4 regions of the Halomonas sp. TA22 genome follow, and region 2 is predicted to be linked to each of the others. Evidence: predicted binding sites of a transcription regulator. Region 2 holds the regulator's gene; each other region holds the start of a gene.
What was found. Region 2 encodes FNR, which switches genes on or off when oxygen is low (the NO sensors DNR and NnrR bind a similar motif). Its sites were predicted from a motif close to TTGATNTANATCAA; they were not measured.
Positions count from the first base shown of each region.

Region 1: ccoM (cytochrome c oxidase subunit CcoM) is a predicted target of FNR. The motif match lies at 5,060-5,073, and genes of this name have one in related genera.
Region 3: HJD22_RS16380 (anion permease) is a predicted target of FNR. The motif match lies at 4,591-4,604, and genes of this name have one in related genera.
Region 4: HJD22_RS14405 (cytochrome-c peroxidase) is a predicted target of FNR. The motif match lies at 2,124-2,137, and genes of this name have one in related genera.

Region 1 covers NZ_CP053108.1:1,065,161-1,072,440, forward strand. Annotated here, with positions in the region: gene HJD22_RS04985 (putative zinc-binding metallopeptidase) at 1-861, opposite strand, end outside; gene HJD22_RS04990 (proline--tRNA ligase) at 1,023-2,744, shown strand; gene HJD22_RS04995 (lytic transglycosylase domain-containing protein) at 2,851-3,336, shown strand; gene HJD22_RS05000 (hypothetical protein) at 3,349-3,777, opposite strand; gene HJD22_RS05005 (alpha/beta fold hydrolase) at 3,774-4,664, opposite strand; gene ccoM (cytochrome c oxidase subunit CcoM) at 4,828-4,950, opposite strand; gene HJD22_RS05010 (peptidylprolyl isomerase) at 5,104-5,610, opposite strand; gene rfaH (transcription/translation regulatory transformer protein RfaH) at 5,701-6,255, opposite strand; gene HJD22_RS05020 (MFS transporter) at 6,437-7,280, shown strand, end outside.
Region 2 covers NZ_CP053108.1:1,714,411-1,721,690, forward strand. Annotated here, with positions in the region: gene HJD22_RS08015 (heavy metal translocating P-type ATPase) at 1-443, shown strand, start outside; gene ccoS (cbb3-type cytochrome oxidase assembly protein CcoS) at 440-664, shown strand; gene HJD22_RS08025 (sulfite exporter TauE/SafE family protein) at 664-1,374, shown strand; gene fnr (fumarate/nitrate reduction transcriptional regulator Fnr) at 1,483-2,226, shown strand; gene ttcA (tRNA 2-thiocytidine(32) synthetase TtcA) at 2,298-3,188, opposite strand; gene HJD22_RS08040 (3'-5' exonuclease) at 3,290-3,898, opposite strand; gene HJD22_RS08045 (putative nucleotidyltransferase substrate binding domain-containing protein) at 3,970-5,787, opposite strand; gene HJD22_RS08050 (DUF4212 domain-containing protein) at 6,496-6,756, shown strand; gene HJD22_RS08055 (sodium:solute symporter family protein) at 6,763-7,280, shown strand, end outside.
Region 3 covers NZ_CP053108.1:3,447,124-3,454,403, reverse strand. Annotated here, with positions in the region: gene HJD22_RS16395 (TatD family hydrolase) at 1-260, opposite strand, end outside; gene menA (1,4-dihydroxy-2-naphthoate octaprenyltransferase) at 345-1,253, opposite strand; gene HJD22_RS16385 (isochorismate synthase MenF) at 1,517-2,845, shown strand; gene HJD22_RS16380 (anion permease) at 2,926-4,377, opposite strand; gene frdA (fumarate reductase (quinol) flavoprotein subunit) at 4,901-6,685, shown strand; gene HJD22_RS16370 (succinate dehydrogenase/fumarate reductase iron-sulfur subunit) at 6,682-7,280, shown strand, end outside.
Region 4 covers NZ_CP053108.1:3,039,958-3,047,237, reverse strand. Annotated here, with positions in the region: gene cydC (thiol reductant ABC exporter subunit CydC) at 1-1,018, shown strand, start outside; gene HJD22_RS14410 (adenosine deaminase) at 1,094-2,098, shown strand; gene HJD22_RS14405 (cytochrome-c peroxidase) at 2,237-3,259, shown strand; gene HJD22_RS14400 (histidinol-phosphate transaminase) at 3,339-4,451, opposite strand; gene HJD22_RS14395 (FAD-binding oxidoreductase) at 4,472-5,899, opposite strand; gene HJD22_RS14390 (ABC transporter ATP-binding protein) at 5,939-7,280, opposite strand, start outside.

The DNA of each region.
Region 1 (7,280 bases), 650 kb from region 2:
CCCCATGTCGCGGGCGGTATCGAGTACGGCGACGATATCGAGGTAGAAGGCGAAGGTCTCGGCGAAATCCTCCCAAGGGTGCATGGTGGCGTAGGCGGAGACATGCCGCTCAGCCCAGTCCTCGGGCGCTCCCTGCGCATAGTAGTGCTCGATGGCCTCGGCATAGCTCGGGTTGTCATGATCGCCGAACACCTTGAGGCAAGCCGCTTCATCGCGCCCCTTGACCAGCACATCCCAGTAGTAGTGGCCGATCTCATGGCGGAAATGGCCGATCAACGTGCGGTGCGACTCGTTCATGTCGACGCGCAGGCGCTCCCGCTCGGCGTCGTCGGCCTCCTTGAGGTTGATCGTGATATGCCCGTTGGCATGGCCAGTATAGACCGTGTTCCGGCCCACCGGTCGCCATAGCCCGGCATCGGGGAGCGAATCGGCCATGAACGAGAAGTAGAGTGGCGGCTCGACCCCCTCCCCCTCGATACCGCGAGGAAGCTCAATCAGGTCGAGCAGATAGATCAAGCGACGCTTGGCGCTCTCCAGCACCGCCCAGCGCTCGCGGTGCCCCTCGATGGAGAGGTCGGGAATCACCTTGTTGTGGCGACAGCAGTCGCACAGCAGATCGGCTTCGTGCTTACCGTTCATCTCCACCATGCGATTGCATACGTCTTCCACCGCATAGTTATGGCACTTCAGAAGTTCCGCGCCGCATGTCTTCTCGGCGCAGCGGTAGCCCCCCTTGGGCAGGGGTATCAGTGCCACGATGCGCTTGCAGGCCGGACACCAGCCCACTTCGGACTCACAGGCCAGGCACAGCGTATTGTCGAAGAAAAGCAGATTGTCGCAACGACACTGATAGGTATGCATACTATGCCCTCCTGGCAATCACCCAGCTTCTGCGCTCCTAGCATGGCCGAAACCGCCTTGCGTGGCGAGCATCCGAAGCAGCCCTTTTGCCGCTGGCCAGGCTTGACCGTACAATGCCGAGCTAGTCAACACTTTCATCATTCGAAGGAACCGCCGGTCCCATGCGTGCCAGCCAACTACTGCTCTCCACCCTCAAGGAAACGCCCGCCGATGCCGAGGTGATCAGCCATCAGCTGATGCTGCGCGCGGGGATGATTCGCCGCCTGACGTCGGGCCTCTACACCTGGCTGCCGATCGGCCTGCGTACATTGCGCAAGGTAGAGCGCATCGTGCGCGAGGAGATGGATCGCGCCGGCGCCCAGGAGGTGTTGATGCCGGCAGTGCAGCCTGCCGAGCTGTGGCAGGAGTCGGGCCGCTGGGAGCAGTATGGCCCGGAGCTGCTGCGCATCAAGGATCGCCATACGCGAGACTACTGCGTTGGCCCGACTCATGAGGAGGTGATCACCGACCTGGTCCGCCGCGAGATCGCAAGCTACAAGCAGTTACCGGCCAACTTCTATCAGATTCAGACCAAATTCCGCGATGAGATCCGTCCGCGTTTCGGGGTGATGCGCTCGCGCGAGTTCATCATGAAGGATGCCTACTCGTTCCATATCGACGAAGCGTCGCTGCTCGACACCTACCAGGCGGTGTATGACGCCTACGTGCGCATCTTCACCCGATTGGGGCTCGACTTCCGCCCGGTGCTGGCCGACAACGGCTCGATCGGCGGCACCGGCTCGCACGAGTTCCACGTGCTGGCCGACTCCGGCGAGGACGATATCGTCTTCTCCACCGAGTCCGACTACGCCGCCAACATCGAGAAGGCCGAAGCGCTGCCGGCGCCGCTCGGCACGAACCCCGAACGTGCCGCTCCGAGCGAGGAGCTGCGCCTGGTCGACACCCCCGATGCCAAGACCATCGCCGCACTGGTCGAACAGCATGGCCTACCCATCGAGAAGACCATCAAGACGCTGATGGTGCATGCCGCCCAGGGTGGGTTGGTCGCCCTGCTGATCCGTGGCGACCACGAGCTCAACGGGATCAAGGCCGAGAACCTGCCCGAAGTGGCGGCACCGCTGACCATGGCAAGCGAGGAGGAGATCCGCGCGGCAGTGGGTGCCGGCCCAGGCTCGCTGGGACCAGTGAATCTCGATATGCCAATCGTCGTCGATCGCAGCGTGGCACTGATGAGCGACTTCGGCGCCGGTGCCAACATTGACGGCAAGCACTACTTCGGTATCAACTGGGAGCGCGACGTCGCCCTGCCCCAGGTCGCCGACCTGCGCAACGTGGTCGAGGGCGATCCCTCACCGGACGGCAAGGGCACGCTTGCGATCAAGCGCGGCATCGAGGTGGGTCATGTGTTCCAACTCGGCCGCAAGTACTCCGAGTCGATGAACGCCACCGTACTCGACGAGAACGGCAAGACAACCCACCCGTGGATGGGCTGCTACGGTATCGGCGTGACCCGCGTGGTCGCCTCGGCCATCGAGCAGAATCACGATGACGCTGGGATCATCTGGCCGGATGCCATCGCCCCCTTCGAGGTGATGCTGGTGCCGATGAATGCCCACAAGTCCGTGCGCGTGCGCGAGACTAGCGAGCGCCTCTATGCCGAGCTGAGCGCCGCGGGGCTCGATGTGCTGCTCGACGACCGTGACACCCGCCCGGGCGTCAAGTTCGCCGACCAGGAGCTGATCGGCATTCCGCACCGCCTGGTGATCGGCGATCGCAGCCTCGACAACGGCGAACTCGAGTACAAGGGGCGGCGCGACAGCGAGGCGACCATGGTCCCTGCCGACAGCATTGTCGACTTCCTACTTGAGAAGGTCGCCCGCTAAGCGCCTGGCGGCCCCCTGCTTGGTGGCCGTCCTGCTCGGTGGCGCTCTGCTTGGGGGATGGCATGGCCCGGCGCTGGCCGAGAGTCGCCATTCGGTCACTCCAGCGCTGCGCAACACCTTGGAGAGCGTGCTCTCCGAGGCGCCCAGCCCGGAGCAGATCTGGGCCTCGCGGCAGTGGATCGACAGCATGGAGCCGCGCCTGGCGCGCTTCGTCTCCGATCCCGAGCTGCGCCTGCTGCTAGTGCAGCGCATCTATCAGGAAGCGCGGCTTGCCGGGCTGGCGCCGGAGATCGTGCTGGCGGTGATTCAAGTGGAGAGCGCCTTCAAGCCCGAGGCGATCTCCTCCGCCGGAGCGGTGGGGCTGATGCAGATCATGCCGTTCTGGATCGCCGAACTGGGGCGCTCCGCCGATGATCTGCGCGACCCGCTGCTCAACCTGCGCTATGGCTGCACCATCCTTGCCCATTACCTGGAGGTCGAGCGAGGCGATCTGACCCGGGCGCTGGCGCGCTACAATGGCAGTCGCGGCCAGACCTGGTATCCGGAGCGGGTAATGCGTGCCTGGCGCCAGCACTGGTGGTTTGCGCATTGAGTGAGGCAAGCCTTACCGAGCCTTGCGACGGCCATGCAGGAGATGTCCGGCGAGCGGTGCAAGAAGCAACGCCGGAGCCAACAGCGTGAAGCCGATACGCTCCTCATAGCGTGTCGAGAAGAGACTCTGCTCGATTGCCACGAGGGTACTTGCCAAGCCAATAGCCACCGCCACGATCAGCAGCACGAACCAGAGAGAGTGGCACTTTCTTAGCCCCTCGCCTCCTTGGCGCAGATACGCCAATGCCAAGCGCCAGGCCGCCGCGATACCGATGAGCTTGAACAGCATGCCAATGTCGAAAACGATGAGTATCGGCCGTGGGTCGGGTATCGGATAAGCCACATACGTGAGCGGCACCAGCAGCCCCATGAGCAGCGTCAAGGGCAGCAACAGCAGCAGAATTTCGGCGATCATTATCCACCTTGCGCGTGCTTTGCTCATCCCGCCTCCCCCTGTGCCAGAAACGCGCGAGTCGCATCGGCCAGTTGCCTCGGTGCAGTAAAGACCAGAGTATGCGCCACGTCGGGGATGACCAGCAGCTCGCCGCGAGGCAGCCGGCTTGCCATCATTTCGCTGAAGGCCTGATGTGTGATTGGATCGAACTCGCCGCGTATCACTAGAGCAGGAGCCTCTATCGTCGGCAGTTTTTCCTCGATGGGGTCGGTCACCTGAAAGATATAGGAGCGAATCATGCGCCACAGCCCTGCCTTGCGATAATCATCGATGGTGACGTCGCCAAGCATCTCCGGGTTGTAGGGTTCGTTTTGGCGCCAGCGGACGAACTGCCAGAAAGTGGAGCGTTCGTCGGGCGGCGTGGTCGGCCCCTGAAGCAGCAAGCGGTCGACGAACTGCGGATAGCGCGAAGCGATCTCGATGATGACCTGGCAACCAAACGAGTTGCCCAGAAACGAGGCGCGTGGAAGGTCGATCGCCTCCATCCAGGCCACTATCCAGTCGGCCATCTGGGCAATATCGAGCACTTCACCGGGGTCGTCGCTATCGCCGTAGCCGGGGATGTCGGGTACGAAGACATGGAAATCATTCGTCAACTCGCGGGCGGTGGGGATCATGTACTGGCTCGAGAGCCCCGATCCGTGCATGAGGATGAGGGGGGCGGCTTCGTCCGGCGCCGTATCGACCGACACCAATGCATGCATTGTGATGCCATCGACCTGAGTAAAAAGCGACTGCAACGGCCCGCGGTCCATCCACTCCGATTGGGGCGGAAGTTCCGGGGCCAGTGCCTCGCCATTGTCGTCATTACACCCCGTCAGCAGTAGTGCCGTGCCGCCAAGGCCGGCCAGGCGAAGAAATTCACGACGATTCATATGTCCCCGCTATGCATGGCTCTCGCTTCCTTCCTGGATCGTATGAGTTCCTCTTCATAGTAGGTAGCATACCCTGCGCTTCGCCAATGTTCAGGCATAAAAAAGCCGGCCCAATTGGGCCGGCGACAGGGGGCACAGCCCCCTCCCCTGACGACGCGTTTCGCTAGTCCTGCCGCTCTCCGTGACGCTTGTGATCGAGCATGACGAAGCCGATCCAGCCGCCCATGAAAGCGAGCATGAGACCAACGGTGACCAACCCGAAGATGACGGCAGTATCCCAGTACATGTTGTGTCCTCCCGTTGCGTTGCGATGAGGCCACTGTAGCGGTAATGGAGGAATAAAATCTGACCTGGGTCAACTTGGCACTCGGCCAGGTGCCGCCTCTCGGCCGAACTTGATCTGGGTCAGATTAACGCTGCAATTGCGCCGTTCACCGCCTCACAGGAGCTTGCGATCCTCGACCTGGGTGTGGTCGACATCGGCCGGCAACGGGTGCCCCTTGGCAAGCTCGGCCCGGGTAGCGTCGCGGATACTCAATACCTCGAGCTGGTAGCTGAGACACTCCCCCGCCAGAGGATGGTTGGTATCGATCTTGACCTGCTCTACGCCGACCTCGAGCACGGTGACGATCTGCGGGCCATCATCGCCCTGGGTCTGAAAGCGCATGCCGGCACTCAAATCGTCGATGGGGAAGGCGCTGCGGGAGACCTCCTGCACCAGCGCTTCGTCGCGCAGGCCATAGGCCTCGACGGGCATCAGCGTCACATTGAGCCTGGCCCCTTCGCCCTGCCCCTCCAGGGCACGTTCGAGCCCGGCAACGATATTGTGATGGCCATGCAGGTACTCCAGGGGCGTCTGACGAGTGCGCGAATCGTCAAGCACGGTCCCTGAGGCATCGCGCAGTACATAGTGTAGGCGGACCACCCGTTGCGGCGTTATGGTCATGGGAGTCGACTCCGTGACAGTGCGCCCATCCTGACGGCGGGCGTTATAAGTAAAGGATAGGGACGCTGCGGCCGCAGAAGGCTGCGGGCATCATGAGTGTCGGCGCAGCTGGGAGATGGGCATCTCCAGACGCTGCTGCTTGTGCAGCATGTTGAGCAGCACGATGGCGCGCTCCTCGCCCTTCTGCGCCTCGAAGACCGCCTGCAGATCGCGAAAGGGCCCTTCGACGATCTCGACGGGCTCGCCGGTGCGGAAGTAGACGTTGGCGACCGGCTCGTCGTCTCGTGCCGCCCGGGCATGTTGGCGCAGCGTCTCGATCAGCGAGTCGTCGACCGCCAGCGGTTCACCACCGAAGCCGACCAGCTTGAGTACGCCACGCGTCGAGCGAATTGGCCCCCAGTTGCTGGCCACGCGATCTAGGCGAATGAACATGTAGTAGGGAAACAGTGGCTCGGCGACCCAGACCAGCCGGTTGCGTCGCTTCTTCTGGACCTCCAGCAGGGGATGAAAGACCTCATAGCCCTGATTGGAGAGATGCTCGGTGGCGCGAAAGGACTCCCCCCCCTTGCACTGGATCGCATACCAGCGCGGCAGAGCGTCGGATGTCTCGTCATTCAGAAGGTCGTTTGGCTCTCCCTCGCTCATGGTACTCCCCGAATAGTGACGACGTTTGTCTGGCGCCCAATAAACGGCTCTGCAACAATCCCACGTGCTACGAGCCATAATAGCAAGGGACTGATTTCGCTAGCACGCTGATGACGCGAAACGGCTAGTCTATCATCTTGCCAAGCTGCTTCCGCCACATTCCTTTTCATGGAGTTCACCGATGTCCTTGCCCCATGCGCAGCGCAGCTGGCGTTCAGCCCTGGCAATCTACTTACGCGCGCCGGTCATCACCATGTTGCTGCTGGGCTTTTCCGCCGGTCTGCCATTCCTGCTGGTCTTCTCCACGCTCTCGGCCTGGCTACGTAGCGATGGCGTCGAGGTGGCGGCCATTGGCTTCTTCTCGTGGATTGGCATTCTCTACTCGATCAAGTTCTTCTGGGCACCGGTAGTGGACCGGCTGGCCCTGCCACTGTTGACCCGGACGCTGGGTCAGCGGCGCGGCTGGATGCTGTTTGCCCAGGCGATGATCGCCGCCGGCCTCATCGGGCTGGCAAGCCTCGACCCGCTACACAATCTGCCGTGGGTGGCGGCCTTCGCTCTGCTGGTCGCCTTCGGCTCCGCCACCCAGGACATCGCCATCGACGCCTTTCGCATCGAATCGGCGGACGACGACATCCAAGCGGCCATGGCCTCCACCTACATCATCGGCTATCGTGGCGGGTTGCTGGCCGCCGGGGCCGGTGCGCTCTATGTCGCCTCGATGGTCTCCTGGCAAGTGGCCTACCTGAGCATGGCGGCGCTGGTCGGCATCGGTGTGGTGACCGTACTGGTGCGTCCGGAACCCAAGCGCTCGTCGCTCACGGTGCAACTGATTCACGAACCCAGGGTGCGCGCCTTTCTTCGCGTCAGCCGTGGCAAGCCGCGAAACCTGAGGCGACTGGGGGCCTGGCTGATCGGTGCCATCGTCTGCCCGTTCACCGACTTCTTCAGTCGCCACCGGGCCAAGGCGCTGTGGCTGCTGTTGTTCATCGCGGTGTTCCGGATCAGCGACCTTGCGATGGCCT
Region 2 (7,280 bases):
ATTGGCACGCTGGCGCCAGCCCCGAAGGCAAGCTTGCCCATATCGAAGCGCTACAGGCCGCCGGCGAAACCGTAGTGATGATCGGCGATGGCATCAACGATGTGCCGGTACTGGCCGGCGCCAATGTCTCGATCGCCATGAATGGCGCCACCGATCTGGCCCGCACCAGCGCCGATGCCGTGTTGCTGAGTCCGCGCCTGGAGCGTATCGTCGAAGCGATCGAGATCACCCGAGCCACACGGCGTATCATTCGCCAGAACCTGATCTGGTCGGTGTGCTATAACTTCTCCGCCCTGCCCTTGGCAGCAATCGGCATCGTGCCCCCCTGGGTGGCGGCGATCGGCATGTCAGCCAGCTCTCTGGTCGTGGTCGGTAACGCCCTGCGACTGGGGCGCATTCGCACCACGCCACGCCCCGTCATCATGCAAACGGAGCCCGCATGACGATTCTCTATCTGCTGATTCCCCTGACCCTGATTCTGCTGGCGCTGGCCATCTGGGCCTTCTTCTGGGCGGTGAGGAACGATCAGTTCGAGGATCTCGAAGGCCCCGCGCATCGCATCTTGTTCGACGAGGATGAAAACGACTTCACCCCCGAAGAGCGCGAGCGCCGGGCCAGGGCTCGCCGCGACAAGACCGGCAATGATGAGTCCCCGAAGGCCTGATGAATCCCACCGGTCTCGATCTGCCGCCCTTCGTGGCGGCCTTCGTCTTCGGCCTGCTTGGCGGCGCCCACTGCATCGGCATGTGCGGCGGCATCATGAGTGCCCTGACGTTTGCCGTCCCCCCCAGCATGCGACATCCGGCTCGGCTCACAGGGTTGCTGCTGGGCTACAACCTGGGACGTATCGGCAGTTACATGCTGGCCGGGGCGCTGGTCGCAGGCCTGGGGACGCTACTGGGCGGCCTTGCCGGCGAGATCCGCCTGGCGTTGCAGGTGCTTGCCGCGGTAATGCTGATCATGATGGCGCTCTATATCGCCAACTGGTGGAAGGGACTGCTGCGCGTCGAGGCGCTCGGACGCCGGCTGTGGCGCCATGTGGAGCCGCTGGGGCGCAAGTTGATGCCGGTAGTGCGGGTGCCCCAGGCAATGGCCCTGGGGGCCGTCTGGGGCTGGCTCCCCTGCGGTTTGGTCTACTCGATGCTGGCCTGGAGTCTGGCAATGGCCGATCCCCTGCGCGGCGCGCTGCTGATGGCCGCTTTCGGGCTAGGAACACTGCCCGCTCTGGTAGCCACCGGGCTCGCCGCACGCACGCTTGGCAACTTGATTCGTCATCCGGCCACGCGTGCTATCGCCGCAACGTTGATCATCGCATTCGCGCTTTGGCAGCTCTGGCACCTGCTGCCGATAGGCAACATGCATCAAAGCCATTGACGCTTCGCATCGCGCCCGTCACTCTTTGGCCTATACCCTGTTGTTAACCCACATTAATAATGTTGCTAGAGGTTACCAACACAATCGAGACAGTATCAGGAGGACGACATGTCTCCCACGGCTCCCGCGCAGCGTTGCGCGCGTCTCAATGAAACCCGTTGCCAGACCTGCAGCCTGAGCTCGCTATGTCTTCCTCTGGCCCTCGAACTCGACGATGTCGATCAGTTCGATGCGATCATTCGCCGCCGCACGCCATTGAAGAAAGGCGAGGCGCTGTTCTATCAGGGCACCTCCTTCAACAGCGTGTTCGCCGTGCGCTCAGGCAGCCTCAAGCAGTTGACCAGCGACGGCAACGGCAATGACCAGTTGACCAATTTTTACCTGCCAAGCGAGCTGGTGGGACTGGATGCCATAGACGAAGAGTTCTATCCTGGCACGGTGACGGCGCTCGAGACGACCACCGTCTGCGAGATCCCCTTCGATCGGCTGGACACGCTCTCCGAGCAGCTGCCCGAGCTGCGTGGCCAGCTCTACCGCAGCATGAGCCGCGAGATGCGCGACGATCGCCGCATGATGCGCCTGCTGTCGAGCAAGACCGCAGACGAGCGTCTGGCGAGCTTCTTCACCAGCCTCTCGACCCGCTTCCGTCGCCGTGGCTACTCGCCTTACAGCTTCCGCCTCTCCATGTCGCGGGCCGATATCGGCAACTACCTGGGGCTGGCGGTGGAGACCGTCAGCCGTATCCTGGGGCGCTTCCAGCAGCAGGGGCTGGTGTCGGTCTCGGGACGCGAGGTCAACATCCTCGACCTGGATGCACTGGCGGCACTGGCCGAGGGGCATAGCGGCTCCTGACGATACCATGTGCTGGCAACGAAAAGGCCAGGCCCCCTGCGGGCCTGGCCTTTTCGCTGTGGCGCCCGGCGCTACGCCTGACGCGCCAGGTCCAACGCCTCGATACGGTTGTCACGCAGGCGCGCCTGCTTGGCTTCGAGCCCCGCGAAATCGAACAGTTCACGGTCGGCGAGCTGGGAGGGGGCGACGTTGGTGACCGCCTTGAACATCGTCTCCAGTCGCCCGGGGTGCTTGACCTCCCACTCGGCGAGCATCTCCTTGACCACCTGTCGCTGCAGATTGGGTTGCGAGCCGCACAGGTTGCAGGGGATGATCGGAAACGCCATCTGCCTGGCGAACTCGGCGATATCCGCCTCCCTGCAGTAGGCCAGCGGACGAATCACGATGTTCTTGCCATCGTCGGAGAGCAGCTTGGGCGGCATTGCCTTGAGCTTGCCGCCGAAGAACATGTTGAGAAACAGCGTCTCGAGGATGTCCTCGCGGTGGTGGCCCAGTGCCACCTTGGTCGCGCCGATCTCTTCGGCGAAGCCATAGAGCGAGCCGCGACGCAGCCGTGAGCAGAGCGCGCAGGTGGTCTTGCCCTCCGGAGTTTTCTCCTTGACCACAGAATAAGTGTCCCGCTCGAGGATGTGGTAGTCGACGCCGATCGAGTCGAGATACTCAGGCAGCACATGCTCGGGGAAACCGGGCTGCTTCTGATCTAGGTTGACCGCCACCAGCGAGAAGTCCACCGGCGCACTGCGCTGAAGATTCATGAGAATCTCCAGCATGGTGTAGGAGTCCTTGCCACCGGAGAGGCATACCATCACCCTGTCGCCCTCCTGGATCATCGCGTAGTCGATGATCGCATTGCCGACCTGGCGACGCAGACGCTTCTGAAGCTTGTTGAACTCACGCTTCTGCCTGGCAGCCAGCGTCTGAGCGTTATCCGCCACGGCGGTATCGGGCAAGCGATGGGACACGGGAGACTCTGTCATGATCACAGCGAAACTGACGGGAATGAAGACCAATTCTACCACTCCCTCAAATAGCTTTCGATCAGGTTGTCTCAACAAAAGGCGTGCTAGCGAATCCCTTTCTGCAAGCGCATATGCATCAACGCGGTGGTCACGGCATCGCCCAGGACCGAGTGGCGCCCCATCACCGGCACTTGCAGCCGGGCAGCCGCCGTATCGAAGCACAGGCAGGCATCGAGTTCCTGATTCCCGCGGCGTTGCTCGCGCCGACAGCTCTGCGACACGTCGATTAGTGCATTGGGCAGGTCGAAACCGTAGCGGGGTCGCAGGTAACGGTTGAGGATGGCAACGTCATGCTCCACGCGCCAGCCCACCAGCGGCCGGTTGCCGATGAAATCGAGCAGCTTGGCCAGCGCATCGCTCACGCTCACCCCCTCATCCAGATCGATGCCCCGCAGGCCATGTAGACATATCGAATCGCCGTTCAGGCTAGCCGGCCGCGTCAGGCGCAGATCCAGCGAGTCACTGGTCAATACCCGCTCGCCGCGTATCCTGACGGCAGCAATCGAGACCAGCTCGGCGGTGCGACTATCCTCGCCAGTGGCCTGGCAAGCGATGGCGACCATCTCCTCACCGGTATAGGGATTGAATAGCCAGCCATAATCGCCATCGGCCTGACGGCGTCTATCGGCAGCACGCCTTAATACTCTCAACATGCGCTTCGCTCCTTGAAGGTCATAGATCGTCTCGCTCCGTACTTGTCGGTACTCTCTGTTTTGTTCAAGCACTAGTACTCAAGATGAAAACGGTGGGAAAGGCTCTGCTTGAAATCCTTCACCATGTGCATGGCCTCCCGCAGCAGATCGCGCTCCAGGGACGAAAGCTGCTGCACCACCACCCGGTTGGCATCATCGCCGCTGCGCTTGCCGTCGAGACGCTCGAGCTGCTGTCTGAGGCGCAGCTCGGTAAAGAGCGCCAGCGCCTCGCCCAGGTCCTCGGCGAAACTCGCCTCCAGACGTCCTTCGGCGGCCAGCGCGTCGAGCCGCTCAAGCGTAGAGGTCGCGCGAATGCCACGCTCAAGCGCCAGGGTGCGCACACCATGGACGATGGGAAAGATGCCTCCCTTCTTGATGTCGATGCCGTGCTGGGGCTTCTTGAGCGAGCCAAACAGCGTCAGCGGCGTGGAGAAGCGCAGCGCCGGGCGGGCGAAGTTATAGAGCAGCAGCTCGTCTCGCGAGGCGCGCTCAAAGATCGGGTCGCGGACCCGTTCGAGCAGCCGAGAATTGCCGGCGACGCCATGGGCATCGAGCATGATCGCCAGATTCATCAGGCTGTCGCCGTCACGCGAGCTGGCCCAGCGCGCCACGCGCTGGCGCCAGCCCCGCTCGCTATCTATCCAGGCAGGGTTGGAAACCATGATATTACCGGGGCACAGAGGGTAGCCGAGACGGATCAGCGTGTCGGTGAAGGCGCTCATCTGCTTGGCGCACTCGGGCCACTCCAGGTCATCGGCGAGAATCAATCCGTTGTCCTGGTCGGTCTTGAGCATCTGCTCGCCGCGCCCCTCACTGCCCATCACCATCAGGCAACTGTGGTCGCGATATCGCTCATCGACAGTGAACTCCCAGGCTTTGGTCATGATTCGCCCATTGAGCGCCGATAACAGGCCCATCGCGAAACGCAGCTTGACCCCCTGAGCCATCAACGCCTTGATCAGTTCCGGCGTGCGCGCACTGGCTCGGGCCAGCTCCTCCAGGCTGTCGGCCTGTTCGACCTGCAGGCTGACCACGTAACTGCGGCTGGAGAAGTAGCTGAGCACATCGGTCAGTTCGACGACACCGACCGGTTTTTCATGCTCGACGACGACCACCCGCGCCACCTTGTACCGAGTCATGCGTACCAGCGCCTCGAACAGGTATTGGCCGGCCCCAGCAGTGACAAGTGTGAAATTGGCGGCCTGGATGGCCAGGCTCTCCTGACCAAGGCCTTCAATCACCAGGGCATTGAGCAGGTCCGTCTTGGTGATCATGCCGACACGCTCACTATCGCCGATCAGTAAGCTGTCGGCGCGGCTGGCATTGAGCGTGCTGACCGCCACGGCAATGGTAGTGTCTACACCCACCATCAGTGGTTCGCGCATGCAATCGCATATACGGGCCAGCATGAAGCCCGCCATGGTCACCCCGCCCTCGGCGCGACGCTCCGTCAATAGACGTGCCTTGTGCGACAGGCTCTGGCGAAAGAACTCGGCGAAGGGAGGATAGTCGCCACAGAGCCGCTCGAAGAGCGCCTTGGGTAGTAGGTAGCAGAGACTCTCCTGCTCGGCCTTGAATCGGTAGCGACTCTTGCCGTTGAGAATGCTGATGGCACCGAACAGATCGCCGGTGGTGTACTGACCGATATGTGCCTGCGCGCTGGGCAGCGTCGGGTCGAGCTCCGCCACCTCGCCTTTATGGATGAAAAAGACGAACTCACCGGATTGGCCGGCGTCGATGATCACTTCTCCATTGTCGAAATAGGCCAGATCGACCCCACCGCGCACGAGCTCCCGGCCAGTGTCATCCAGCAGCGTGAAGGGTGGCTGGGAGAGATCGATATCGACCATGTTGCTTCCCTCTAGTATGTCGGCATCGAATTCGGAAAACGCCGAGCCAACGTTCGATCTCGCCAAATATCCAACGGCAGTACTTAATGCAAAAGTCTAATGCTTATCCATTGATCACAACGATTCATGGCGTCAAGCAATAAATGCCACCACACCACCATTAGACACTAGAAGCAGCACTACATCCCTACATCTTATAATGGCCAACCAAGAGTAGAAATACCATCTTTTCGCAAAAAGCTAGACTATTGTTCTATCTCCCCACAACCTAGACTATTGTTTATAAGGCCAAGCCTAGACCATCGTCCTACGCAGGGACTTATCACGCCACGAACAACTCAATGAATAACAAATAACGCATTGATTTAAATAGATTAAATAAAAACAGTCTCAATCAACTTCTTCTCATAATACCAAAGTATGGGATTTTAATTTTTGCATTTGTTGCCCACTATTAAGTCGAATGCTGAAGGTCGATCTCATGGCGATAATGCACCTGTACATAGGAAAAGAGAGGTGATGGGAGCGGAAATATAACCGAGCAAACCGGGATTAAATCCAACCCTTGCTACTGGTTAACAACCTACTTCCACATTGTTATCGCACGTAGGCTGGCTTAACCCATCGCGAGCGTTCCCTGCGAGTCCCGCCTGGCAAGACAGGCCAATTCCTGGAACGTCCCATCATGAACAAGCGGAGAGCATTACCATGGCAGATGATAAATCCAACGCTGCTGCTTACTGGTCGGCGAACGTTCGTCTGATTACCGGTTGCCTGATTGTCTGGGCACTGGTTTCTTATGGCTTCGCCATCTTGCTGCGCCCATTGCTGTCTGGCATTCCCATCGGCGGTACGGACCTGGGCTTCTGGTTTGCCCAACAGGGTTCAATTCTCACCTTTATCGGCCTGATCTTCTTCTATGCCTGGAGAATGAATCGGCTGGACAAGAAGTTTGGACTCGGGGAGTAAACCAGCATGAGTCAATTTGCCATCAACCTGCTCTTCGTGGGCGCCTCCTTCGCGCTCTATATCGGCATCGCCATCTGGGCCAGGGCCGGCTCGACAAAGGACTTCTATGTCGCCGGGGGAGGCGTTCATCCAATCACCAATGGCATGGCCACCGCCGCTGACTGGATGTCGGCGGCTTCCTTCATTTCAATGGCCGGGTTGCTGTCGTCAGGTGGCTATGCCAACTCCTCCTACCTGATGGGCTGGACAGGCGGCTTCGTCATCCTGGCACTGCTGCTTGCTCCTTACCTGCGCAAGTTCGGCAAGTTCACGGTGCCCGACTTCATCGGTGACCGTTTCTACAGCACGACAGCGCGTACCGTGGCGGTAGTCTGCCTGATCGTCGCCTCGGTGACCTATGTCATCGGCCAGATGACCGGCGCCGGCGTTGCCTTCTCTCGCTTCCTGGAAGTGAGCAATACCTGGGGCATCTGGATCGCTGCCTTCATCGTCTTCCTCTATGCCGTCTTTGGCGGCATGAAGGG
Region 3 (7,280 bases), 1.7 Mb from region 2:
TAGGTATCGGCGCTTGCCTTGATCGCCTCTACTGTAGGTTCCCGCGCCAGGGAGTGTAACGGGTGCACGCCGGCGGAGATCACTACATCCTCATGCTGCCGAGATATCTCGGCAAGGCCCGGCACGCCAGCGAGCGTCACGGCGATGGCCAGGAATTGATGGACCTCCCGCTGGCGAGCGGCATCCAGCGCAGCACTCAGTTCTCCGCCGTGAGCAGCGAGATCGAGACGGTCGAGATGGCAGTGGGAGTCGACGTACATACGGTGCGTTATTCCAGCATATCCAAGGGAATGAGCGAGCAGGCATGCCACTCGATTGGCAATGGCTCGAGGCTGCCAACGATATCATGAAAGCGCCAGCCCGAGTGACAGCAGCAGATGATAGACAAAGACGCTGAGCACGGTCTCTTTCAAGGCCCCCGTGAGCACTTGGCCATCGCGGCTTTTGCCCAGCGTAAGGGCAGCATGCCCCAGGGGGAGGATGGCAAGCATTAAAAGCCCCGCCCATTTTCCCGCCTCATCCAGATAGAGAAATATCAGACTGAGTAGCAGCCCCATCGTCAGCAGTGCCCAATGGTAGATCACCGCTCCGCGACGTCCAAGCCTCACCGCCAGGGTAATCTTGTCACTTTGCGCATCGCTCTCGATATCGCGTACGTTATTGATATTGAGCACGGCCGTGGCCAACAGGCCGCAGGCTGCCGCCGGTAGCAGCAGTTCCCACGTCAGCGTATGGGTGAATAGGTAGTAGGAGCCCAGCACACCGAGCAGCCCGAAGAACAGAAATACCGATATATCGCCAAACCCGCGATAACCATAGGGGGTATGACCGATGCCTACCGTATAGGTGATGGCAGCAAGGATCGCCGTCGCCCCCAGTGCAGTAAAGGCCAGAATCGCCATCCAGTCGGTACCGAAGGAGGCGAATAGCAATAACAACCCCGCCACGGCGGACGCCAGGCCAGTCAGTGCCATGGCATGCGACATCTGACGACGGGAGATCACACCTGACGCAAGCGCACGTGGAGGGCCGATCCTCTCCCCATTGTCGGCCCCGGATACCCAATCGCCATAGTCGTTGGCCAGATTGGAGAGGATCTGCAGCAGCGTGGCGGTAAGCAGGGCAAGCACCATTATCCTTGTATCGAATTCCCCCCGGTTTGCGGCCAGGCCACTGCCCAGAAGAATCGAGGAGCAGGCCAGGGGCAGCGTTCTCAGCCGCATCGCCATTAACCAGGCCGATAAAGTGCCCATGAGATTTCCTTGCGTATTACGTTGAGGCGATATGCGATATTACCAGATATCGCTGCTTCATGAAGCAGTCGGCCCGTGTACTCTGATACGGTCCCTAACGGATAAGGTAACTTGATCCATGAATATTTCGAAGTGGACAATGCAGATAGCCAATTTTTCTTTTTTTAATTAAATAATACAGCCAGCACATCGGTACAAAGACCATGTATAGAGATAGCAATGGTTTTTAGTTGGTTTGGAAACGATCGTTATGTCACCATTACATGATTACTATTACACCCTCCTCCGACGACACGATGCTAGCAATAAAGAAACGTCTGGCCGAACTTCGCGGACAAGCACCGCATGGCTTCGTTCGATTGACCATGTCGATAGCGATTGCTGACCCCTTGGCGTGGCTCTCGCTTCAAGTGCTGCTCCCGCGCCTTTATTGGCAAGGGCGCGAACCGAACGCCTCTCAGTATGCAACTCTCGGCTGCGTGCATGAGATCACTGATCCCACTCGCTTGAACGAGCTGGGTTTGCTTGAGTCTGGTGGTGCCCTACGCTACTTCGGAGGGCTCGCCTTCGATCCTACCGACACCCGCCAATGGCCAGCCTTCGGCGGTTGCCGTTTCTTGCTACCGAGAATCGAACTGATGCGGCAGGGCGATTTGGCACAGCTCAGTCTCAATCTGCTGTTCGACTCAACCAACCACGAGGCCGAATTGGCAGCAGCTGAGACGGCCCTGGACGCCATCCGCCCCGAACGCCCACTACCAGGCTGGGAGCCGATCTCATTCACTCGTCACGACCGGCCGGAACCCTCAGAGTGGGCGGAGTGGGTGAATGAGATCATTCAGCCCGCCTTCCAGTCGCATACGCAAAAGGTCGTACTCTCTCGCGAGAGCCGCCTGGTCACGCATCAGCCGATAGACCCCTGGCAGCTGCTGCATCATTGGCAAGTCCGCAGCCTCGACTGTTTTCACTTCGCTTATCAATTCTCCCCTGCTGACACCTTCATCGGCTGCTCGCCGGAGCGGCTCTATCGGCGTGACGGCAGACAGCTCCTTAGCGAGGCCCTCGCCGGCACCATGCGACGCAGCGGGGATACCGCTCTTGACCATGCACTGGCGAGCGTCCTGCACAGCGATACCAAGAACCGTCATGAAAATCGGATAGTGCAGGCGGATATCTGCAGACGTCTCGCCCCCCTCTCCCGCGACATTCGCTTCAGCGAGCCTCATATCTTGAAGCTGCGACTGCTACAGCACTTGCGATGCGATATCGAAGCCGAGCTACTCGAGGAGGTAGCGGACTGGCAACTGCTCAAAGCCCTGCACCCCACCCCAGCGGTGGGCGGCATGCCACACGAGCATGCGCTTGATTTCATTCGCACCCATGAGGCCCATGCACGCGGCTGGTATGCGGGAGCCTGCGGCATCATGAGCCGCGAACATGCGGAGTTTACCGTAGCCATTCGTAGCGCCCGGGTCACGGCCAACGCCGTGAGCCTGTTTGCCGGTGCCGGTATCGTCGAGGGCTCGGAGCCTTACGCCGAGTGGCAGGAGCTCGATACCAAGATCGCCAATGTCATGTCGATGTTGGGATGATTCACATGCAAGGCTGCCCCGGTCCTGACGGTTTGGCTGTCAGGCCGGGGCGTTGTGAAGATACGTCAAGGTAAGAATACTTACAGGATGAGCAGTAACCAGGGCACGCCCACACCCAGCCAGACGATCAGGAACAGCAGGCCGAAGATGGCCCCAAGGCGCCACCACAGCGGCCCGGGCAGGTAGCCGCTACCGTAGTAGACGGGACTCGGTCCAGTGCCATACGGGGTGAGGATACCCATGAAACCGAGAGTCGGCAGCAGCATGAGCACGAACATATGCATGTCGAGCCCCACGATCCCCGAGGCCGCCGCCAGCATCACCGGCAGCAGTGCCGTGACATGGGCAGTGACACTGGCAAAGAAGTAATGCAGCAGATAGAAGATCGCGGTCAGCGCAATCATCGCGATCAGCGGATCGAAGTGGCTGATGCGCGCCCCCACCACACTGCCGAACCAGCCGACGAAACCGACCTGACTGAGCCCGCCGGCCAGCGCGACGAGGGTCGCGAACCACACAAAGGTGTTCCAGGCGGCACGATTATCGAGAATATCATTCCAGGTGATGATGCCGAACAGCAGCATTGCACAGATCACGATGAGCCCCACCAGTGAGGCCGAGATTACATCGCCTGCGAATATCCACAGCAGCAGTGCCATGACCACCAGGCCGACCAGCAGCATCTCATTGCGGGTCAACCTGCCCAGTGTCTCGAGCTCTCCCATCGCCCAGTCGGAGACCGCGCTGCCTGACTTCACTTCCGGCGGGCACAGCCAGTAGCAGAGCAGCGGCACGACCAGGAGCAGCAGGATACCCACCGGTGCCACCGCCATGAACCACTCGCCCCAGCCGATGCGAATCCCTGTAGCGGTCTCGGTTAGTGCGATGGCGAGCAGGTTGGGCGCCAAGGCGGTCAGGAACAACGAACTGGTCACGCAAGTGGAGGCGATGGCGGTCCACATCAGAAAACTACCCATGCGCTTCATGCTGGGATCGTTCGGATGCGAGTCGTATAGGCCAGGCAGGTTGCGCAGTACTGGATAGATGGTGCCGGCACTACGCGCGGTATTGGACGGAGTGAAGGGCGCCAGGATGGTATCGGCGATCATCACCGCATACCCCAGCGTCAGCGTCCGCCGCCCCATTGTCTTGACCAGCCACAGTGCAATGCGCCGTCCAAGCCCGGTCTTCTCGTAGCCCAGAGCGAACATGAAGGCACCGAAGATCAACCATACGGTGGCGTTGGTGAACCCCGACACGGCCCATGAGAAAGCGCTGTTGGCCGCATTGAACCCTGGGGCCGCCAACTGCTCGGGGGAGTAGAGCACCCAGGGCGACAGCAAGGCGATCAAGGTGACACCCATCAAGCCAATCACGGCCCCCGGCAACGGTTCGAGGATCAACCCAACGACACAGCCGAGGAAGATGGCGAAGAAGTACCATGCATGGGGCGGCAGACCATCGGGCACCGGCAGTATCGCCACGACGAAGGCCACCATGAGAGGTGAAAGCAGCTTCAGTAGAGAGTTCATTTTTACGTTTCCACTTTTGCAGCGAAAGAGTCGTTATAGGAAGAAGCTTCACGCCGCCGCGTCGTCCCTCGCCCCCGCTCCTCCCTTAACAGGCAGATGGATCGGCGCCACAAGAATGTAAAGAGCTGTTCACTCTTCCAACAGCGGTTACTAATCATCCTAGCCATGTGGGCCGCTACCGGCAAAGCGCGCTCGCCTTTATTTGAAAAAATCTTGCTGCAAGGCAAATTTCCGTACTTATTGTCGTTGAGTACATGGTGGCCGCCTCTTGGCTATGTCAAACTCATTTCAAGGGCCATGCGGAATAGTTGTCAGCCACAGAATTCATTGAACACACGGGCATATCCATCACTGTCATCATTTGCCATATTTTTGACATCTAATGAAAGGTTATAGTGAGCGACCGCGCCATACCGACATGGCCTTTTGCCCATTCATCACATATTGTTGAAATGGCAAGGATGAAGTTCGCTCGCGGCGTTCGGGACTGTTGCTTAATGTTACTACACTGGTGAGAGAGATCATGTGCCATCAGGACTTTGATATCGTCATCGTGGGCGGAGGCGGCGCCGGGTTGCGCGCCGCGATTGCCGCCGCCGAAAGTGCCAAGCAACAGGGTAACCCACAACGCATCGCGCTACTGTCAAAAGTCTATCCCATGCGTTCTCATACGGTAGCGGCGGAGGGGGGAGCCGCGGCCGTGACCAGCCCCGAGGATACGCTGCAAGCCCATTTCGACGATACCGTGGCCGGTAGCGACTGGCTGGCCGAGCAGGGCGTGGTCGACTACTTCGTGAAACACGCCCATCGAGAGCTGGTGCAGATGGAGCGCTGGGGGTGTCCATGGAGCCGTCAGCCGGATGGCTCCATCCAGGTGCGTCGCTTCGGGGGCATGAAAACCGCGCGTACCTGGTTTGCCGCCGACAAGACCGGCTTTCACATGCTGCACACCCTGTTTCAGACCTCGCTGAAGTATCCCGAAATCGAGCGCCTGGATGAGTACTTCGTCATCGACATCGCAGTCGTCGACGATGCCGTGGCAGGTGTCATTGCCTTGGAAGTGGCGACAGGCGCGCTGACTCTTCTGCGCGCCAAGTCGGTGATTCTGGCTACTGGCGGGGCGGGACGTCTGTTTCGATTCAATACCAATGCGGGCATCGTCACCGGCGACGGCATGGCCATCGCCTATCGCCATGGGGTAGCCCTGCGCGACATGGAGTTCGTCCAGTATCACCCGACCGGGCTGCCCGGCTCGGGCATCCTGATCACCGAGGCGTGCCGGGGCGAAGGCGGGGTGCTATTGAACAAGAACGGCTATCGCTATCTGCAGGATTACGGCCTGGGACCGGAAACCCCGCTGGGCGAGCCGCAGAACAAGTACATGGAACTCGGCCCCCGCGACAAGCTCTCCCAGGCATTCTGGCAGGAGCAGAAGGCAGGACGTACTGGCAAATACGCAGACAGCGACGTGGTCTTCCTCGATCTGCGCCACCTGGGCCAGGCTTATCTGCATGAGCGCCTGCCCTTCATCTGCGAGCTGGCCAAGTCCTATGTCAATGTCGATCCGGTGAACGAGCCAATCCCGATTCGTCCGGCGGTGCACTACACCATGGGCGGCATCGAGACCGACGCTCAGTGCGAGACGCGCATCAAGGGCCTGTATGCCGCAGGCGAGTGCGCCTCGGTCGGGCTGCACGGTGCCAACCGCCTCGGCTCCAACTCCCTGACCGAGCTGCTGGTGTTCGGGCGTCTGGCAGGTGAACAGGCGAGTCGTCGGGCGAGCGAGGTCGCTTTCAGCGATCTTGCCATCCTGCAGCAACAGCCCCAGGCGCAAGCCGACAAGTTGTCTCAACTGTGCGATGCCAGTGGTGATGAGAGCTGGGCTGAGCTCAAGCGCGAGCTGGTGCAGAGCATGGATAGCGGCTGCGGTATCTATCGTGAAGCCGACGCCATGCAGACGACGTTACAGACGATCCGCGAGCTGCAGGCGCGTTATCGTAATGTCCGGCTACAGGATCGCAGCCAAGCCTACAATACCGACCTACTGCAGTGTCTCGAGCTGGGCTTTGGCCTGGATATCGCTGAGGCGAGCTGTCTGGCAGCGCTTGAGCGCAAGGAGTCCCGCGGCGCCCATCAACGCCTCGATGAGGGCATGCAGACGCGTGACGACGTCAACTTCCTGAAGCATAGCCTGGTCTTCTCAAGCAGCGAGGGACCCGCGCAATTGCACTGGCAGGAGGTCGATATTCGCTTTTCCGCCCCCGCCGAGCGGGCCTATGGCGATGCGGCGAAAGGAGCGCAGAAATGACCACCAAAAAGCTCACTATCCAACGCTACCTGCCCGAGCAGGGCGAGGCTCCGTTCTGGCAGGATTATGACGTCCCCTTCGATGACGGCACATCGCTGCTCGATGCGCTGAATTACGTCAAGGAGGAGCTGGATGGCACGCTGAGCTATCGCTGGTCGTGCCGCATGGCGATCTGCGGCTCCTGTGGGGTGATGGTGAATGGCATCCCCAAGCTGGGCTGCAAGACCTTCGTGCGTGAGTACGCCGGAGATCTGAAGATCGAGGCTCTGGCCCACTTCCCGGTGCAGAAGGACCTCATCGTCGACATGACGCTGTTTCTCGAACATCTCTCGGCGGTGCAGCCCTACCTGATCAACGATTCGCAAGAGAAAGAGGGTGAGAGCGACGACACCTTCAAGCAGACGCCGGCGCAACTGGCCAAGTACAAGCAGTTTTCCAATTGCATCAATTGCGGCCTCTGCTACTCCGCCTGCCCACAGTTCGGGCTCAATCCCGAGTTTCTCGGCCCTGCGGCCCTGGCTCTGGCGCACCGCTATAACCTGGACAGCCGCGATCAAGGCAAGGCGCAGCGCATGAAAGTGCTCAATACCCATGA
Region 4 (7,280 bases), 1.3 Mb from region 2:
CCAGCGTCTCGAGCAGCATCAATCGCTGCTGTATCGGGATCAGCTGAGGCTTGGCCAGGTCACGGCTCTGGGCAATGCCCTGGTGGGGCTCGGCATTGGGCTTGGCATGCTCCTGGCGCTATGGCTGGCGGCACTGGCGTATAGTGCGGCTGCCCTCTCGGGGCCCGTGATGGTGATGATGCCATTGGCCGTGCTGGCCCTTGGCGAAGCCTTTGCCATGCTGCCTGCGGCGTTCACTCAGCTCGGCGCAACCCGCGCGGCAGCGCGGCGGCTCAATACGCTGGGGCAGTCACGCAGCGCCATTGCTCAGACGGCCACTCCACAGGCGATGGCCCGGCAACCTGCCAGGCTCGCCCTGAAGGGCGTTTCACTGCACTATCCCGATGCCCTGACGCCGGCCCTGGACGACATCTCCTTTACGGTAGAGCGTGGTGAGCGTATTGCGCTGCTGGGGGCGTCGGGAGCCGGCAAGAGTAGTGTGGCTCACCTGTTGACGAGACTGCTGGACCCGCAGCGCGGTGAGGTGTGCGTGGATGACATCGACGTGCGCATGCTCTCTTCGGATGCGCTGCGTTTGCGTATCGGTTTTCTCACCCAGCGGGTCGAGCTGTTCCAGGAGAGTATCGCCTCCAACCTGCGCCTTGCCCGAGCCGATACCAGCGACAATGCGTTGTGGCAAGCGCTGGAACTCGTCGAGTTGGCAGAGTGGGCGCGCGCCTTGCCCCAACAGCTCGCTACCTCGGTAGGGGAAGGGGGCAGGCAGCTTTCCGGTGGTCAGGCGCGTCGCCTGGGGCTGGCAAGAATCCTGCTATTGGATGCTCCCGTGATCATCCTCGATGAACCCTTCTCCGGCTTGGATACCCCGCTGGCGGCGCGTATCGCAGCGCGTCTCGATCACTGGCTGGCGGGACGTACTGTGCTTTATCTCGTGCATCAACTGGACCCCACTCACCCCTCACTGCCCGGCATCACAAGGCAATTGACGCTCGTCGATGGAAAGTTGATTGGTGAGGAATAGTTTCTGTGATTCAACGCTTTACGTGGCTAGGCAAAATATCGCAGGATGAGGAATGCAATCGAGGTGGAGTAAGCCATGAAGGAGTTTCTCAAGCGTCTGCCCAAGGCGGAACTGCATTTGCATATCGAAGGGTCCCTAGAGCCAGAGCTGATGTTCGCACTGGCCGAGCGCAACGGGATCGCGCTGCCCTATGACTCGGTGGAGGCAGTGCGTGCCGCCTACGAGTTCGAGGATCTGCAATCTTTTCTCGATCTCTATTACCAAGGCATGGCGGTGCTCAGGACCTCGATGGATTTCTATGACCTGGCCATGGACTATTTCCGGCGCGCCCATGACGAGGGCGTCGTGCACATCGAACTCTCCTTCGATCCCCAGGCTCACCTCGCGCGGGGAATAAGCCTGGATACCCAGCTTGAAGGGCTAAGCCGGGCTCGGCGGCACGCTGAGCGCGAGTACGGCATGTCCACCGCGCTGATCATGAGTTTCCTGCGCGACCGCCCCGCCGATGAGGCGATGCGCGTCTTCGAGCAGGCGGCTCCCTACTGGGAGATGCTCGATGCGATCGGTCTCGACAGTGCCGAGCGCAACAACCCGCCCTCGCGCTTCGTCGAGCTGTTCACCCGTGCCCGCCAGTTGAGCATTCCCCGGGCGGCGCACGCCGGAGAGGAGGGGCCGGCCGCCTATATCAGCGAGGCCCTGGATCTGCTGAACGTCTGTCGCATCGACCACGGCGTACGCTGCCTCGAGGACCCATCCCTGGTGGAGCGCCTACGCCGCGAGCGTATTCCGCTGACGGTCTGCCCGCTCTCCAATGTGCGCCTGAAGGTGGTCAAGCGCATCGAGGAGCATCCGTTGCCTAAGCTGCTCGAGGCGGGCCTTGTGGTTACCCTCAACTCCGACGATCCGGCGTACTTCGGTGGCGGCGTGCTGGAAAATTATCTAGCTTGTTACCGTGGCTTCTCTTGGTCGAAGGAGGTCTTCGCCGATCTGGCACGTAACGCCATCGAGGTGGCCTTCATGGAGGAGTCGCGACGCAAGCAGTTGCTGGCCGAGCTCGACCGGGTCGTTGAGGAAGTCTGATAATAGGTCTGTTTCGGCCCAAGAATTGACGAACGTCAAAACCTGGGCTTGGTTAGCTCCCATAATGGAACAAGTATTAAGCAAACCTGAAGAAGGTTGCCGGGGAAAATCCCCACTTGACTAGCAAGGGAGAGTAAAATGAAATCAACCGTCTGGGGAATGGCTCTGGTCATGGGTGTGGGGGCGGGGCTGGCTGGCCCGGTACTCGCCGATCGTGTGGCCAGCGAACCGATCAAGCCGATCGAGCCTTATGTATCCGACGAGCCCCTCAAGGTCGAGCTTGGCAAGAAGCTGTTCTTTGACCCGCGTCTGTCGCGTTCAGGGTTCATCTCTTGTAACTCATGTCACAACCTGAGCATGGGTGGCAGCGACAACCTGCCGACCTCGATTGGCCACCATTGGCAGGAGGGGCCGATCAATTCACCGACAGTGCTCAACTCCAGTCTCTTCATGGCACAGTTCTGGGATGGTCGTGCCGAGACGCTGCAGGAGCAGGCGGCTGGTCCGATTGCCAACCCCATGGAGATGGCCTCCACCCACGTGCTGGCGATCGACGTTATCCAGTCGATTCCCGAGTATCGTCAATTGTTTGCCGATATCTACGGTAGCGAAGAGATCACCATCGATGAGGTGACCGACGCCATCGCCGAGTTCGAGGAGACGCTGGTCACGCCCAACTCGCGCTTCGATCAGTGGTTGCTGGGTGATGACGCGGCCATTACCGAGCAGGAGCTGGCCGGTTATGAGCTCTTCAAGCAGATCGGCTGTGCCGGCTGTCACCATGGCCCTGCGGTAGGCGGTACCTCCTTCCAGCGCATGGGCGTGTTCGAGGAGTACATGACCAACAATCCGTCCCAGGGGCGTTTCGAGGTCACCGGCCTGGATCGCGATCGCATGTCCTTCAAGGTGCCGACGCTGCGTAACGTCGAGCTCACCTACCCGTACTTCCACGATGGCGCCTACTGGACGCTGGAAGAAGCCACCGACATCATGGCGACCCTGCAGCTTGGCCGTCAGCTCGATGAGGAGCAACTCGAGCAGCTGGTCGCCTTCCAGCGTACCTTGACTGGCGAGCAGCCGGCCTTCGCACTTCCGACGCTGCCCCCGTCAACTGCCGATACGCCGCGCCCGGTGCCGTTCGAGACCGAAGCGAGCGAGTGACACTCGTCTGACGCAGTAAACGACACAGGGTGAGCAGCGATGCTCACCCTGTTTTCGTTTGTCGGTATGCCGGTTTCGATCAGCGGGATAGCTTGTCGAGCGTCTCTTCCAGTGCCTTGAGGCGACCTGGCCGCAGCGCATCCTCCACCGCCGTGATGCGCAGGATATGCCCCAGCGCGGGATTGGCGGGGCGGCTGATCAAGCTGCCTGCCTCCAGCAGCTCGGTATGGATCTGGCTTGCAAGCTGGGCATCGGGCAGTCGCAGGCCGATGAAGTTGGTGGCACTGGGCAGCACATCGGCACCGAGCTGAAGAAAGTGGTTGGCGAGACGCTCGCGCCGCTCGATCACGCTCTCGACATGGGCGCGGCTCTCCTCGGGATGGTCGAGTACCACCTCGGCGGCGGCCAGCGATAGCGTCGAGACCGCATAGTGGATGCGCACTTTCATCATCATCGCCAGGGTAGCGGGTTCGGCGATGGCGTAGCCGACTCTCAACCCCGCCAGCCCATGCGCCTTGGAGAGCGTGCGCAGGCGGATCACGCCGGGTAGCACCTCGCGGCTGAAGGGGCTTGCAGCATCGTCGCGAAAGTCGTGATAGGCCTCGTCGAGCAGCAGCCAGCACTTATCCGGCAACTCGGCGCGCAGGCGGCGTATGGCCGCGTCATCATGCAAATGGCCGCTGGGATTGTCGGGGTTGGCCAGGTAGACCAGTGCGGCCCGTTCCTGGTGGGCCGCCTCGATCAGCGCTTCCAGGTCGGGCGCCAGCAGGCCGGGCGCCTCTTGATAGGCGACCTCCACCAGCCGGCACCCCTGACCCCGGGCGAAATAGGCGAAGGTCGGATAGGTGCCGCTGGCACTGACCACGGTGCTGCCAATGGGCGCCAGGGTGCGCAGCGCAAGGGCGATGAGGCTGTCGGCGCCAGCATCGACCAGCAGGGCGTCGAGGGAGATGTCCAATTGTTCGCTTAGGCGCTGGCGTACGCCCAGTGCCTCGGCATCGCCATAGCAGTAGACATGCTCGACCATGGCGTCGCCGAAGTGGGCACGCAGCGCGGCGTGAGGCATGTCAAGCCCTTCGTTCGAGCCCAGCCGATGGGGGATCTCCTTGCCCAGGCGTCGCTCAAGCACCTTGATGCCGGGGAACGGGTTGTGGGGGCCTGCGCCGAGCAAGTGGTCGGGAAAACGGGGCATGTCGCTTCTGTCCTCAGCTATCATATTGATCGTTCATTCGTGGTTTGCACCGGCTCCTCGCTCGGGCCCAGCACCTTGTGGCGATTGAGCAGCGCGAAGGGGTCGAGCGCCTGCTTGAGCAGGCGCATCAACGAGATCTCCTCCGGAGTACGGCTCAGCGCCAGATAGTCGCGTTTCTCGAGGCCGATGCCGTGCTCGGCGGAGACCGAACCTCCCAGCTCGGAGAGGGGAGAATAGACCAGCTGCTCCACCGCTCGTCGGCTCTCCCGATCGCCGCTGCCCACGCTGACCGATAGGTGCAGGTTGCCATCGCCGAGATGGCCGAACACCACCATGCGCCCGCGTTGCGGCCAGCGTGAATGGAGCTGTTTTTCGAGTTGATCGACGTACGCCTGCATGTCCGGAATGGGTAGGCTGATATCGAAGGTGAAGAGTGGTGCGAGCCCTTGGATCAGCCCTTCGATATCCTCGCGGATCGCCCATAATCCTTGGCGCTGGGTCTCGGACTGGGCCACGACGGCATCGCTGACCACTCCCGCCTCGAATGCACTCTCAAGCGCCTGGTTGAATTGTCGCGCCTCACGCTCGTCGTCGACGCCCTGCGCTTCGATGATCGCATAGTAGGGATACTCGGTGGAGATCGGCGCTGCGTGCCGTCCGCTCTCCTCGGTGAGCAGGCGGTAGTGACTTTGCCACATCACCTCGAAGGCGCTCAGTTGACCGCCGAGTCGATGGCGCATGGCCTGCAACAACCCGGTCAAGGCTTCGAAGGAGGGCACGGCAACCAGTGCCGTCTGGGCGCTGGTCGTCATGGGCTGTAGCTTCAGCACCGCGCGGGTGACGATGCCCAGCGTTCCTTCACTGCCGATGAACAGCTGCTTGAGGTCGTAGCCGGCATTGTTCTTGAGCATGCGATTGAGCGAGCTTATCACGCTGCCATCGGCGAGCACGGCCTCCAGGCCGAGTACCTGCTGGCGCATCATGCCGTAGAGGATGACACGCGTACCTCCGGCGTTAGTGGCGATATTGCCGCCAATGGTGCACGAGCCACGGGCGCCGAGATCCAGCGGAAACTGCATGCCCCGGGCCTCGGCGGCTTCCTGCACCTTCTGCAGCGGCGCACCTGCCTGAACGGTAAGCGTGCCGCCCACCACATCGACTGCCTCGATGGCGTTCATCCGCTCCAGGGAGATGACGATCTCCTGTGGCGATGCCTCTCCTCCATGTACCAGGCCGGTCACACCGCCGTGGGTCACCACTGGCTGCCGTGCGGCATGGCACAGCCTCATCACTTGGGAGAGAGCCTCGGTGCTGGCGGGCCGCACGATGGCGCCGGCTCGGCAGGGGATCCCTGTCATCCAATCTACCTGGCGCTGGCTGACGGCCTCGCCGATCAGTAAACCGGTAGGACCGACAACCTCCAGGATTTCGTTCAACAGTGCTTGCATGCGTGGCGTTTCCTCATTGCTCGGCCGCACCGACTGCCGCTAGGTCAGCGCGGGTTCATGCTCGCGGCCGGGTATGGCATCGAGCAGCTGGCGTGTATAGGCCTCCTTTGGCGACAGGAAGACCTCTTGAGCGGTCCCCTGCTCGACGATGCGGCCATGTTGCATGACGATGATGCGGTCGCAGATCTGTGCAGCGACCCGCAGGTCATGGGTAATGAACAGCAGCGATAGCGAGAGCTTGCGCTTGAGCTCTTCGAGCAGGTCGAGAATCTGCGCCTGGATCGACACATCGAGCGCCGATACCGCCTCATCGGCCACGATCAATTCGGGCTCGAGCGCCAATGCCCGAGCGATGCCGATACGCTGGCGCTGCCCACCCGAGAACTCATGGGGAAAACGATCCGCGGCCGCCGCACCCAGCCCGACCAGATCGAGCAGCTCGCCGGCCTGCTTGAGTGCCTCACGCCTTGGCGTGCCATTGGCGATCGGTCCTTGGGCGATCGCCATACCGATGCGCGTACGTGGGTTGAGCGAGGCGTAGGGGTCCTGGAAGATCATCTGCACGCGCCTACGCTCGCGGCGCAGCTCATCGCCCTTGAGTGCGGAGAGGTCGATGCCCGAGAGCGAGAGCGACCCGCTGTCGGGGCGCTCGAGGCGCACCACGCAGCGCCCAAGCGTCGACTTGCCGGAGCCGGATTCGCCGACGATGCCCACCGTCTCGCCCGGTGCCAGGGTAAAGGAGACTTCGTTTAGCGCATGCACTTCGCGGGAGGGCTTGAAGAGCCCGCCGCGGGAGCGGAACACCTTCTGCAGTCCGTTCACCTCGAGCAGTGGGGCCGGCCTCGCTTGCTTGCTCGCCTGGGGAATCACGTTGCTGGGTATCGCCTCGATCAGGGAGCGCGTGTATTCATGCTGGGGATTATCAAGCACGTCACGGGCCGGACCAAGCTCGACGATCCTGCCGTAACGCATGACACAGACGCGGTTGGCGATTTCGGCGACCACGCCGAAATCATGGGTGATGAACATCACCGACATGCCGCGGCGACGCTGCAGCGCCTGGATCAGATGCAGAATCTGCGCCTGGGTGGTGACGTCGAGTGCAGTGGTAGGCTCGTCGGCGATCAGCAGCTCCGGCTCCAGTGCCAGTGCCATGGCGATCATCACTCTCTGACGCTGGCCGCCGGAGAGCTCGAAGGGATAGGCGCGAATCGCCTTGTCGGGTTGGGGAATGCCCACTTCCTCGAGAAGGGCCAGCGCCTTCTCCTGGCGCTCCCGGCTTCGGTATTTACCGTGCGCCTCGAACACTTCGCCAATCTGGGCGCCGACGCGCATCAGCGGGTTCAGGGCGGTCATTGGCTCCTGAAAGATCATGCCGATG